Regions from separate parts of the Priestia megaterium genome, predicted to be linked through region 2. Evidence: riboswitches for the same ligand, from Rfam matches in the RefSeq annotation. Region 2 holds a riboswitch; each other region holds the start of a gene.
The links. A riboswitch is a leader RNA that binds a small molecule or an ion and turns the genes downstream of it on or off. The one in region 2 is predicted to bind cyclic di-AMP.

Region 1 (3,280 bases), 190 kb from region 2:
TAGCTGTCTTACTCGCTCTGCCACTGAAGGAGGAGACAGGTTAATTTGTTTTCCTAGCTCTCTTAAGGAAAGACGGCTGTTTTGCTGCAGTGCCTGCAAAATCGATAAATCAATTTCATCAATTTTCAATTGAAAACCTTCTTTCATATTAATGTTTCATTTGATTAGTAACAGCAGATAATATGTTTTATTTGTTATCTGAAATCTCCATTTTTCTTACTATAATAATTAAAAAGGAGTGAGTAAAAAATGGCAAGAGTTTTGTTAACAAACGAAGAGGGAACAAATTTTGAAAAAGCACTGAATTTAATTCCAGATGTAAAAAGGTTGTATGATGAGCTATACGACAAGCTTTGGAACAGTGATATAATAAAAAGAGAGACTAAGGAAAAAATCAGGCTTTATCTAGCAGGTGTTAACGGCTGTGAGACGTGTATGAGCATGTCATATGTAGGCGATAAGACGCTTAATCAAAAAGTGTTAAGAGAAAAAGAGCTGGAAGAAAAAGATCGACTGCTGTTTCGATTTATAGATGTATACCGAGTGCGTCCAAGGGATTTGACGGATGCTGATATGGATCAATTAAAGAAATTTTACAGTGATACGCAGCTATTAGAGCTTTTGGCTGTTATTAATTTGTTTGATCAATTTCACAAACTGATTGTCAGTTTAGATTTATATGATTTTTGCAGTTTGCAGCGCAAGTGATGTCTTCCCTAAAAATATCTTGACAGACAAAATCCACAGGAGTAAGATAGCTTTCGTGAAGTGAAACGTATCATGAATCGAATCGATTATTCTAAAAAATAGATCATAGACATTTGAATAAAAATCGCTTAATCCATTACGGAGCGGAGGACCCATTATTTACGCACATATTGTGCTCCGGGGTGAATCCTTAAAAAGGTAGGGTTACTCTTAAAACCCGAACCCGACAGCTAACTTCGCAAGCGTTTTGAGGGGGAAGAGTGTGAAAAAACACAGGAGCCTTCCTGTGTTTTTTTGCGCTTTTTTTAAGAAAAACATGTAATTTTTTAGAAAAAGTATAAGCTAAGAGAACACACAGCAGTTGAAGAAAGGAATAAATACATTATGAAAAAACAGTTTGCTGTATTGGGATTAGGTCGTTTTGGAGGCAGTTTGGTTGAAGAGTTTGCTAATTTGGATGTGGATGTGCTCGCTATTGACCGCAATCAGGAGGTAGTAAAGAAATATAGCAACTCAGCTACATATGTCGTGCAAGCGAACGCAATTGATGAAGCTAGCTTAAAAGGGCTAGGCATTCGTAACGTTGATCATGCTCTTATTTCGTTTGGAGACGATATCGAAGCAAGCGTGCTTGCAACGATGCTTTTAAAAGATATGGGCGTTAAGCAAGTATGGGTAAAAGCGGTGAATATGTATCATCAAAAAGTGCTGGAGAAAATAGGAGCGGACAAAGTCATTCATCCTGAGCGCGATATTGCGAAGCGGATTGCTCATCACGTGGTGTCAGAAAAAATTATTGACTATATTGAACTGTCTAAAGACTATAGTATTGTTGAAATTGTCGCTTCTAAGAAACTTCATAATAAAACGCTGTTTGATTTAAATATTCGTGCAAAGTACGGCTGTAATATTATCGGTTTTCAGCGAAAAGACGGGGAAATGGTGATTTCGCCTACGGCGCATGAAACAATTGAACAAGGAGATATGCTGATTGTTATCGGACATAATCGCGATTTAAACCGTTTTGAAGAAGAAGGAGTTTAACTTATGAAAAAAAAAATTGTTAGGCTTACGCCGCCGCAGCTGCTTGTCTCCATTTTTGGCGGAGGAATTATTATTGGTGCTCTTTTATTAATGATGCCTTTTTCTACTACTGAGCCAATCCGGTGGGTAGACGCCCTTTTTACATCTACTTCCGCTATGACAGTGACCGGCTTAGCCGTCGTAGATACAGGTACGCGTTTTACCGTCATCGGTCAAACGATTATTATGCTGTTAATTCAAATAGGCGGTCTTGGCATTATGTCATTTGCCGTGCTGATTTTTATGATGCTAGGTAAAAAAATTGGATTTAAAGAGCGTATGCTCGTTCAGCAGGCATTAAATCAAACGAGCGTCGGCGGAGTTGTCCTGCTAGTTAAAAGGCTGTTTATCTTTTCATTTTTAATTGAGTTTGTTGCACTTATCTTTTTAGCGATACGCTGGGTTCCGGAATTCGGATGGTCTAAGGGGCTATTCTTTAGCTTGTTTCATTCAATTTCAGCTTTTAATAACGCAGGGTTCGGACTATTATCTGACAGCTTAGTTCAGTATGTAGGAGATCCCGTTATTAACATAACGATTTCCTTTTTGTTTATTATTGGTGGGTTAGGATTTACCGTTCTTGCTGATATGTGGGTAAAAAAATCGTATAAAAAACTAACGCTGCATTCAAAAATTATGATTATCAGCACGTTTGCCATTAACGTGATTGCCATGCTTTTTATTTTTTTCTTAGAGTACGGCAATTCACATACACTTGGAAGTTTGTCATTAGGAGACAAAGTGTGGGCGTCTTATTTTCAAGCGGTAACAACACGCACAGCAGGTTTTAATAGTATCGATATAGGAAGTCTACATGATTCCACCATATTTTTAATGGTTATGTTAATGTTCATAGGTGCAGGGAGTGCGTCAACAGGAGGAGGTATTAAACTAACAACGTTTGTGGTGATTGTCTTTTCTGTATGGGCATTTTTACGAAGCAGGGAAGATATTGTGCTGTTAAAGAGACGGCTTCTTCCTCTTCATGTGTTTAAGGCACTAGCCATTACGATGATTTCGATTATGTTTGTGTTTGGGGCCATTTTTCTATTAAATATCTCAGAAAACCTGCCGTTTATAAAAATTATGTTTGAAGTGGTTTCTGCGTTTGGAACAGTGGGGTTATCGATGGGAGCAACTCCTGAGCTTTCATACTTTGGACGCGTGATTATTATCTTTATCATGTTTTTAGGAAAAGTGGGGCCATTAACCCTTGCGTTTTCATTATCTAAGCAAAAGCGTGAAGCCGTTCGCTATCCAAACGAAGATATAATGCTAGGATAGAAAAATCGCCTTCGATGAGGCGATTTTTTTATATTATTTATACGTTCAAGACATATAAGAGGTTACGCACAAAACAGTTGCGATGAATAAAAAGAAGGCAAAAACAAGAACAATGGGCAATTTGGAATGTCGGCGCATTAAAGCCCCTCCTTTTTTATAGTAAAAAAATCTCTTACTATATATAACGAAAGAAACAAAAATATGA
Region 2 (3,280 bases):
GATTTCATCTATTTAGTTGCTTCTAGAAGTTGATTGGAGGGCAGGCGAAGACTCCTGGGGGAAAAGCGGAATAGGTGAGACTCCGCAGTAGCGCACGCGACGAGGAGGCTCACCAGCCCCCCCGCGGAAAGCGAAGCCTTGCACGGAATTCAACAGCGATGTAACAAGCCATCCATACTAGCGCATTTATCCCATTTGTTCGTTTTGAGTTTGAAGTGATTTCGTTATGTCTCAATCTCCTTTTTTAGTAATTTTTCACTAAGTAGGCTAGTATACGTAGCACTTTTTTCCCTCATGCATATGTTAACAATAAGGAGGGACAAGTAATATGAAAAAAATTTATCTTGATGCAGGACATGGTGGGGCAGATGCAGGAGCAGTTGGAGCGAATGGACTGTATGAAAAAAACTTAGTGTTAAAAATTCAACAATATTTAATAAGCTATTTAAATAGCACTTACAGTGACTTTACGATTAAAACCACCCGTACCACAGATACTTTTTTATCGTTATCTCAGCGCGCTTCTCAAGCTAATTCGTGGGGGGCAGATGCATTTATGTCTATTCACGTAAATGCCGGTGGAGGAACAGGATACGAAGATTATGTTTATAGAAGCGCTAGCAATGCTAGTAAAACGTTTCAATCGATTGTGCACGGGCAAGTACAGCCAACGCTGCTGTCGTATAATCATCCGAATCGTGGACGAAAATCGGCCAATTATGCGGTGCTTCGCTTAACAAATATGCCTGCAGTACTAACTGAAATAGCTTTTATTGATAGGAGCGCCGATGCAGCACTTCTTCAAAATGAAGCTTTTTTAAAAAGCATGGGTGAATCGTATGCAAAAGGAATTGCCGTATATTTAAATTTACCTCGTCGTGCAGTTCCAAATCCATCGCCATCTCCAACACCGACACCAAATCCATCACCTTCTGAACCAGGTGAAAAAACGTATACAATTAAGCAAGGAGATACGCTGTACAGTATTGCACAGAAGTACGGCATAACAGTACAGGAGCTTCAAGAAGCGAATACAGGGCTTTCTGATCCTTTAACACTACAGGTTGGAAAAACAATTGTTATTCCTTCAGGAACTTCACCAACACCTACTCCAACACCACCTTCTGAACAATATCCACTTCCCAATGGAATTTTAAAACAAGGCGATTCTGGAGAAGCAGTGAAACAGCTTCAAAGAGCATTAAACGCGGTTAGTTTTAAAGTAGGGTCAGTAGACGGAATATATGGAGTACAAACGAAAGATGCAGTCAGACGTTTTCAGCTTGTGTATCTTCCTTATGATGTAGATGGCATTTATGGTCCTCAAACGAAAAACAAGCTAGCAGCCGTTTTAAAAGCAAAAAGTTAAAGAAAGCAGGTCTTCTGTAAGCAGGCAGAAGGCCTTTTGTTTTCCCCTTAAAAGCGCCTTAAGTACTATTTTATCGTTTACGTAAAATAATGCTTTACAAACCATTTGTACGGGAGTATATTATCTAAGAACAAAGGATAGTTATGAAAGAAACATGTTATCGATCATACTCTTTAACCGAAAATTATATTGACCTGTTATCGCTTAATTCGTCAGAAGTGGGGGACCCAAATTTGTGCATTGTCACTTGGGGTGAATCCTTTTTTTTAAAAGGTAGGGCTACTCTCATAGCCCGAATCCGACAGCTAACCCCATAAGCGTTTTGGAGAGGAGGTTTAAGCTGTGTAAAAACGCTGAGAACCCTTAGTGTTTTTTTTGTGCGCTTTTTTAACATAAAAAGGTATTTTTTAGGGATAATATCACTTATTCATGAACTTGTAACGGAGCTTAGCAACGAACAGTGAATAGTAGCTAAGCAATCATCGGAGGGAAATTACGTGAACTATTCAGTTCTCAAGAGATTATTGATTGGAAAGCCGCTCAAAACAAAAGAGTTAGGCGATCAAAAGCTTAGTAAGCTTAAAGCGCTGGCTATTTTATCATCAGATGCCTTATCTTCAGTGGCTTATGGAACAGAACAGATTTTGATTGTCCTTGCAACAGTGGGCGTGCTTGCCTATTGGTATTCGATTCCAATTGCGATTGGGGTATTGGTGCTGCTGACGGCTTTAATTCTTTCATATCGTCAAATTATTTATGCGTATCCGCAAGGCGGAGGAGCTTATATTGTTTCGAAAACCAATTTAGGAGAAAATCCTGGACTTATCGCTGGGGGATCACTGTTAGTAGATTATATTTTAACAGTTGCCGTGAGTGTTTCAGCAGGAACCGATGCTTTAACTTCGGCTTTTCCAACGCTGCATCACTATAACGTAGTAATTGCGTGTTTGCTGGTGATTTTTATTACGGTTTTAAATTTACGAGGTGTAACAGAATCCGCTTCTGTCTTAGCTTATCCGGTTTATTTATTTGTTATTGCTCTTATTTTGTTAATAGCGGTGGGCTTCTTCAAAATAGTGACAGGTCAAGTTTCACCTGAGCTTCATACATCTCTCGGTACCGTGGTGCCAGGTATTAGTTTGTTTTTATTATTAAAAGCTTTTTCATCAGGCTGTTCGGCATTGACTGGTGTAGAAGCTATTTCAAATGCAGTGCCTAACTTTAAAGATCCAGGTGCAAAAAATGCTGTTCATACATTAATGCTGATGGGCGGTATTTTAGCCGTTTTATTTTCTGGCATCACGTTTTTAGCTTATTGGCTTGGCATTTCTCCAAAAGCAGATGAAACGGTTGTATCACAAATTGCATCGAGTGTATTTGGACGAAATGGATTTTATTATTTTATTCAAGGTACCACAGCTCTGATTTTAGTGCTAGCGGCGAATACAGGTTTTTCAGCTTTCCCTTTGCTTGCCGTAAACTTATCGTCTGATAAATACATGCCAAGAATGTTTCAAATTCGCGGCGATCGACTAGGCTATTCAAATGGAATTGTGACCCTTGGAATTGCTTCTATTGTCTTACTTGTCGCCTTTAAAGGAGCGACGGAACAATTAATTCCTCTTTATGCAGTTGGAGTGTTCATTCCATTTACGCTTTCTCAAACAGGCATGATTGTCAAATGGCTTAGAGAAAAGCCGGCCGGCTGGCAAGGAAAGCTAACCATTAACTTAATTGGTGCCCTCATTACCTTAACGGTGCTAATCATTTTGTTTACAACGAAGTTTTCACAAGTATGGTCCGTGCTCGTTTTCTTACCGGTTATCGTTTATATTTTTCATCGCATTCATACGCATTATGAAGCGGTAGGAGAGCAGCTTCGTATTAAGCAAGGAGAAAAGATTGGAAAGC
Region 3 (3,280 bases), 870 kb from region 2:
TTGCATGCTAAAAAGATTAGATAAAAATTGATGTCAAAACAGATCGATTAAGTGATGCAAAGAGAGGAAGAAAAAATGAGTAAGCAAGTTATCGTTTTTACCGGAGGCGGAACAGCGGGGCACGTAACGCCAAACATTGCCATCATGAAAGAATTAGACAGTGAAAAATGGGATATCCATTATGTCGGTTCTCACAATGGTATTGAGAAAGAATTAATTACAAAATTAAACGTTCCATATCATGCGATTTCAAGCGGGAAGCTGCGTCGATATGTAGATATGGAAAATGTAAAAGATGTATTTCGAGTAGCAAAAGGGGTTGGCGATGCACGTCGCGTGCTGAAAAAACTAAAGCCTTCTCTTGTTTTTTCAAAAGGCGGTTTCGTCACAGTTCCTGTGGTAATGGCTGCTAAATCTTTAAACATTCCCGTGTTCATTCATGAAAGTGATTTAACACCGGGACTGGCAAATAAAATTGCGCAGAAATTTGCCACTAAAATTTTTACTTCTTTTGATGAAGCCGCAAACTACTTTCCAAAAGAAAAAGTGCAGGTTGTTGGTTCACCTATTCGAAAAGAGCTATTTAGCGGAAGCGCAGCGAACGGGGAAAGCTGGCTACGCTTTTATGATAAGCGCCCCATTTTAACGATTATGGGCGGAAGTTTAGGAGCACGCCGTATTAATGAAATCGTTCGAGAGTCTTTGCCTGAACTGCAAAAGAAATTCCAAATTGTACACCTTTGCGGAAAAGGCAATATTGATACAAGCCTTGAAAAAGAGTCAGGATACCGTCAGTTAGAATACGTAAACGAACAGCTTCCTGATGTTCTAGCGGCAACTGATTATGTGATTACACGCGGTGGATCCAATGCCATTTTTGAGTTTTTAGCTCTTCATAAACCGATGATGATTATTCCTTTATCAAAAGCACAGAGTCGCGGAGATCAAATTTTAAATGCACAATCTTTTAAGAAAAAAGGCTACTGTATGGTTGTAGAAGAAGAACAGTTAACAAAAGAATTGTTTTTACGTGAAGTAAGTGAGCTTCAGCAGCAGGCAAGTACAATGAAGCGTACAATGCGTGAAGCAACAAAAACGGATGCTATTTCAATTCTTGTAAATGAAATTGAGAAAATGAGCTAAAAAAAGCGTTCTTATCTCCTCGATAAGAACGCTTTTTTTCTTCTGGAATTATTATTTTAAAATAATGAATAAATATAGAAAAATAAAGCTTTTAAAATTTCAAAAAATGTTGTTGACAGTAAATTTTAACAGGAGTAAGATTACTCTCATGAAACGTTCCACTGTGAAACGCTGAGTCTTTTCTGAAAGAGAAGGAAAGAGCGGAGGACCCAATTATCAGGGGTGAATCTCTTAATTGAGTAGGGTTACTTTCTTGACCCGAACCCGTCAGCTAACTTCGTAAGCGTTAAGAGAGAGGATGGTGTAATCGTGGTCGTTTTCTATAACAGCGGATAGTACGCTCCTTTCAAAATATAGGTGAAAGGAGCGTCAGGATGCATTTATCTAAGCAAATGATTCAAATGATTGAATATCGGGCAATGTGCGACCAGCAATCTTTTGATCTAGCAAACCGCTATTTGTCTACGTTAGCTAATCAAAGTTTTAAACGCAGCAGTAAAAGTCATCATTAAGTCTAAAAATTAAATAACAAATATACGCTTAATCAATTATGAGCGGGGGACCCAATATTTTGTACGTATGTACTAGGGGTGAATCTCTTAACTGAGTAGGGTTACTTCCATAACCCGAATCCGACAGCTAACTCCGTAAGCGTTTTGGGAGTAAAAAATTCGTGTCAATCACGGCTTATTTGTCGTGCATTAAACCGCGGAAGAGAACTCTCTTCTGCGGTTTTTTAGTGGAAAAAAATAGCATCACGTCTCGCGGTTAGCTTTTTTGGACGTGATGCTTTATGAAAAGAAACCGTCACTAAACTTAGAAGCTATCATTTTTGTCAGGAAACAGTTAGGAGGAAGCAACTTGGATATGATGATGCTTGGAACGCTTGCCTTATTAGCGACTGCTATGTACGGAATTATTCGCTGGTCGTCTCATGTAGTAGACGACAGAGAGGAGAAGTGAACATGTCGTTCATTTTGTCAGGTATTTCAGTTCTCGTTTTAATTTATTTAGTATATGTACTGTTAAATCCAGAACAATTTTAATAAGCGGAGGAATAAAAAGTGGGGATTTTTCTACTATCAGTTGCGCTGCTGCTTGTTTTTGTAGCGCTTATTGCAAAGCCCGTAGGTATTTATATAGCGAATGTGTTTTCAAACGATAAAAACACTAGCTTGATAGGAAAGATAGAAACGGTGATGTTTAAAGCAGCAGGAATTAAAGGGCTTAATCAGACGTGGAAGCAATATGCATTTGCTCTTGTTTTGGCGAATACGTTTATGATTTTTGTGGTGTACCTTATCTTCCGGTTTCAAGGGGTACTGCCGTTTAACCCAAGCCACATCAAAGGAATGGATCCGGCACTTGCTTTTAACACGGCCATTAGTTTTATGACAAATACGAACTTGCAGCACTACAGCGGCGAATCAGGATTGTCCTATTTCTCGCAGATGGCCGCCATTGTATTTATGATGTTTGCTGCACCAGCAACGGCACTTGCAGTAGCAATCGCTTTTATTCGTGGGCTGGCAGGGAAAGAAATGGGAAACTTTTTTGTTGATTTTGTAAAGTCAATTACGCGTATTTTACTTCCTATCGCTTTTATAACAGGCATTTTATTTATGTTTTTAGGTGTCCCTCAAACGTTAAGCGGAACGGTTACTGCCCATACAATAGAAGGGGCAACACAGCAAATAGCAAGGGGACCAGTTGCTTCTTTTCTTTCAATTAAAGAGCTAGGAAACAACGGAGGGGGATTTTTTGGTGTCAATTCAGCTCATCCATTTGAAAATCCTAACGCGTTGAGCAATGTATTACAAATCGTCCTTATGCTTTTATTGCCAACAGCACTTCCTTTCACATACGGAAAAATGATCGGAAAGCGTAAGCAAGGCCGCATTTTGTTTGTAGCGATGAGTATGCTGTTTATCGTTATTTTAAGCACAGCGTTCGTAACAGAGTGGGGTGGCAATCCAAGACTTGATGCTTTTCATTTGAACGAAGCGAACGGTTATATGGAAGGGAAAGAAGTCCGTTTTGGTGTCGGCATGTCGACGCTTTACGCCATCGTGACGACAGCAAGTGAAACAGGTGCAGTCAACACCATGCACGATACTCTTACGCCTCTTACCGGGTT

Region 1: it holds a riboswitch for cyclic di-AMP, as region 2 does, so the genes downstream of both, CEQ83_RS18840 (potassium channel family protein) here and CEQ83_RS19790 (APC family permease) in region 2, are expected to answer to the same signal.
Region 3: it holds a riboswitch for cyclic di-AMP, as region 2 does, so the genes downstream of both, kdpF (K(+)-transporting ATPase subunit F) here and CEQ83_RS19790 (APC family permease) in region 2, are expected to answer to the same signal.

What each region holds. Positions count from the first base shown of each region.
Region 1 covers NZ_CP023317.1:3,669,016-3,672,295, reverse strand. The annotation lists gene CEQ83_RS18850 (Lrp/AsnC family transcriptional regulator) at 1-129, opposite strand, end outside; gene CEQ83_RS18845 (carboxymuconolactone decarboxylase family protein) at 250-708, shown strand; cyclic di-AMP (ydaO/yuaA leader) riboswitch at 824-968, shown strand; gene CEQ83_RS18840 (potassium channel family protein) at 1,093-1,752, shown strand; gene CEQ83_RS18835 (TrkH family potassium uptake protein) at 1,756-3,075, shown strand.
Region 2 covers NZ_CP023317.1:3,859,214-3,862,493, reverse strand. The annotation lists gene CEQ83_RS19795 (N-acetylmuramoyl-L-alanine amidase) at 329-1,369, shown strand; cyclic di-AMP (ydaO/yuaA leader) riboswitch at 1,561-1,704, shown strand; gene CEQ83_RS19790 (APC family permease) at 1,867-3,280, shown strand, end outside.
Region 3 covers NZ_CP023317.1:2,986,206-2,989,485, reverse strand. The annotation lists gene CEQ83_RS15045 (undecaprenyldiphospho-muramoylpentapeptide beta-N-acetylglucosaminyltransferase) at 76-1,143, shown strand; cyclic di-AMP (ydaO/yuaA leader) riboswitch at 1,303-1,445, shown strand; gene CEQ83_RS15040 (hypothetical protein) at 1,518-1,655, shown strand; cyclic di-AMP (ydaO/yuaA leader) riboswitch at 1,671-1,811, shown strand; gene kdpF (K(+)-transporting ATPase subunit F) at 2,109-2,189, shown strand; gene kdpA (potassium-transporting ATPase subunit KdpA) at 2,214-3,280, shown strand, end outside.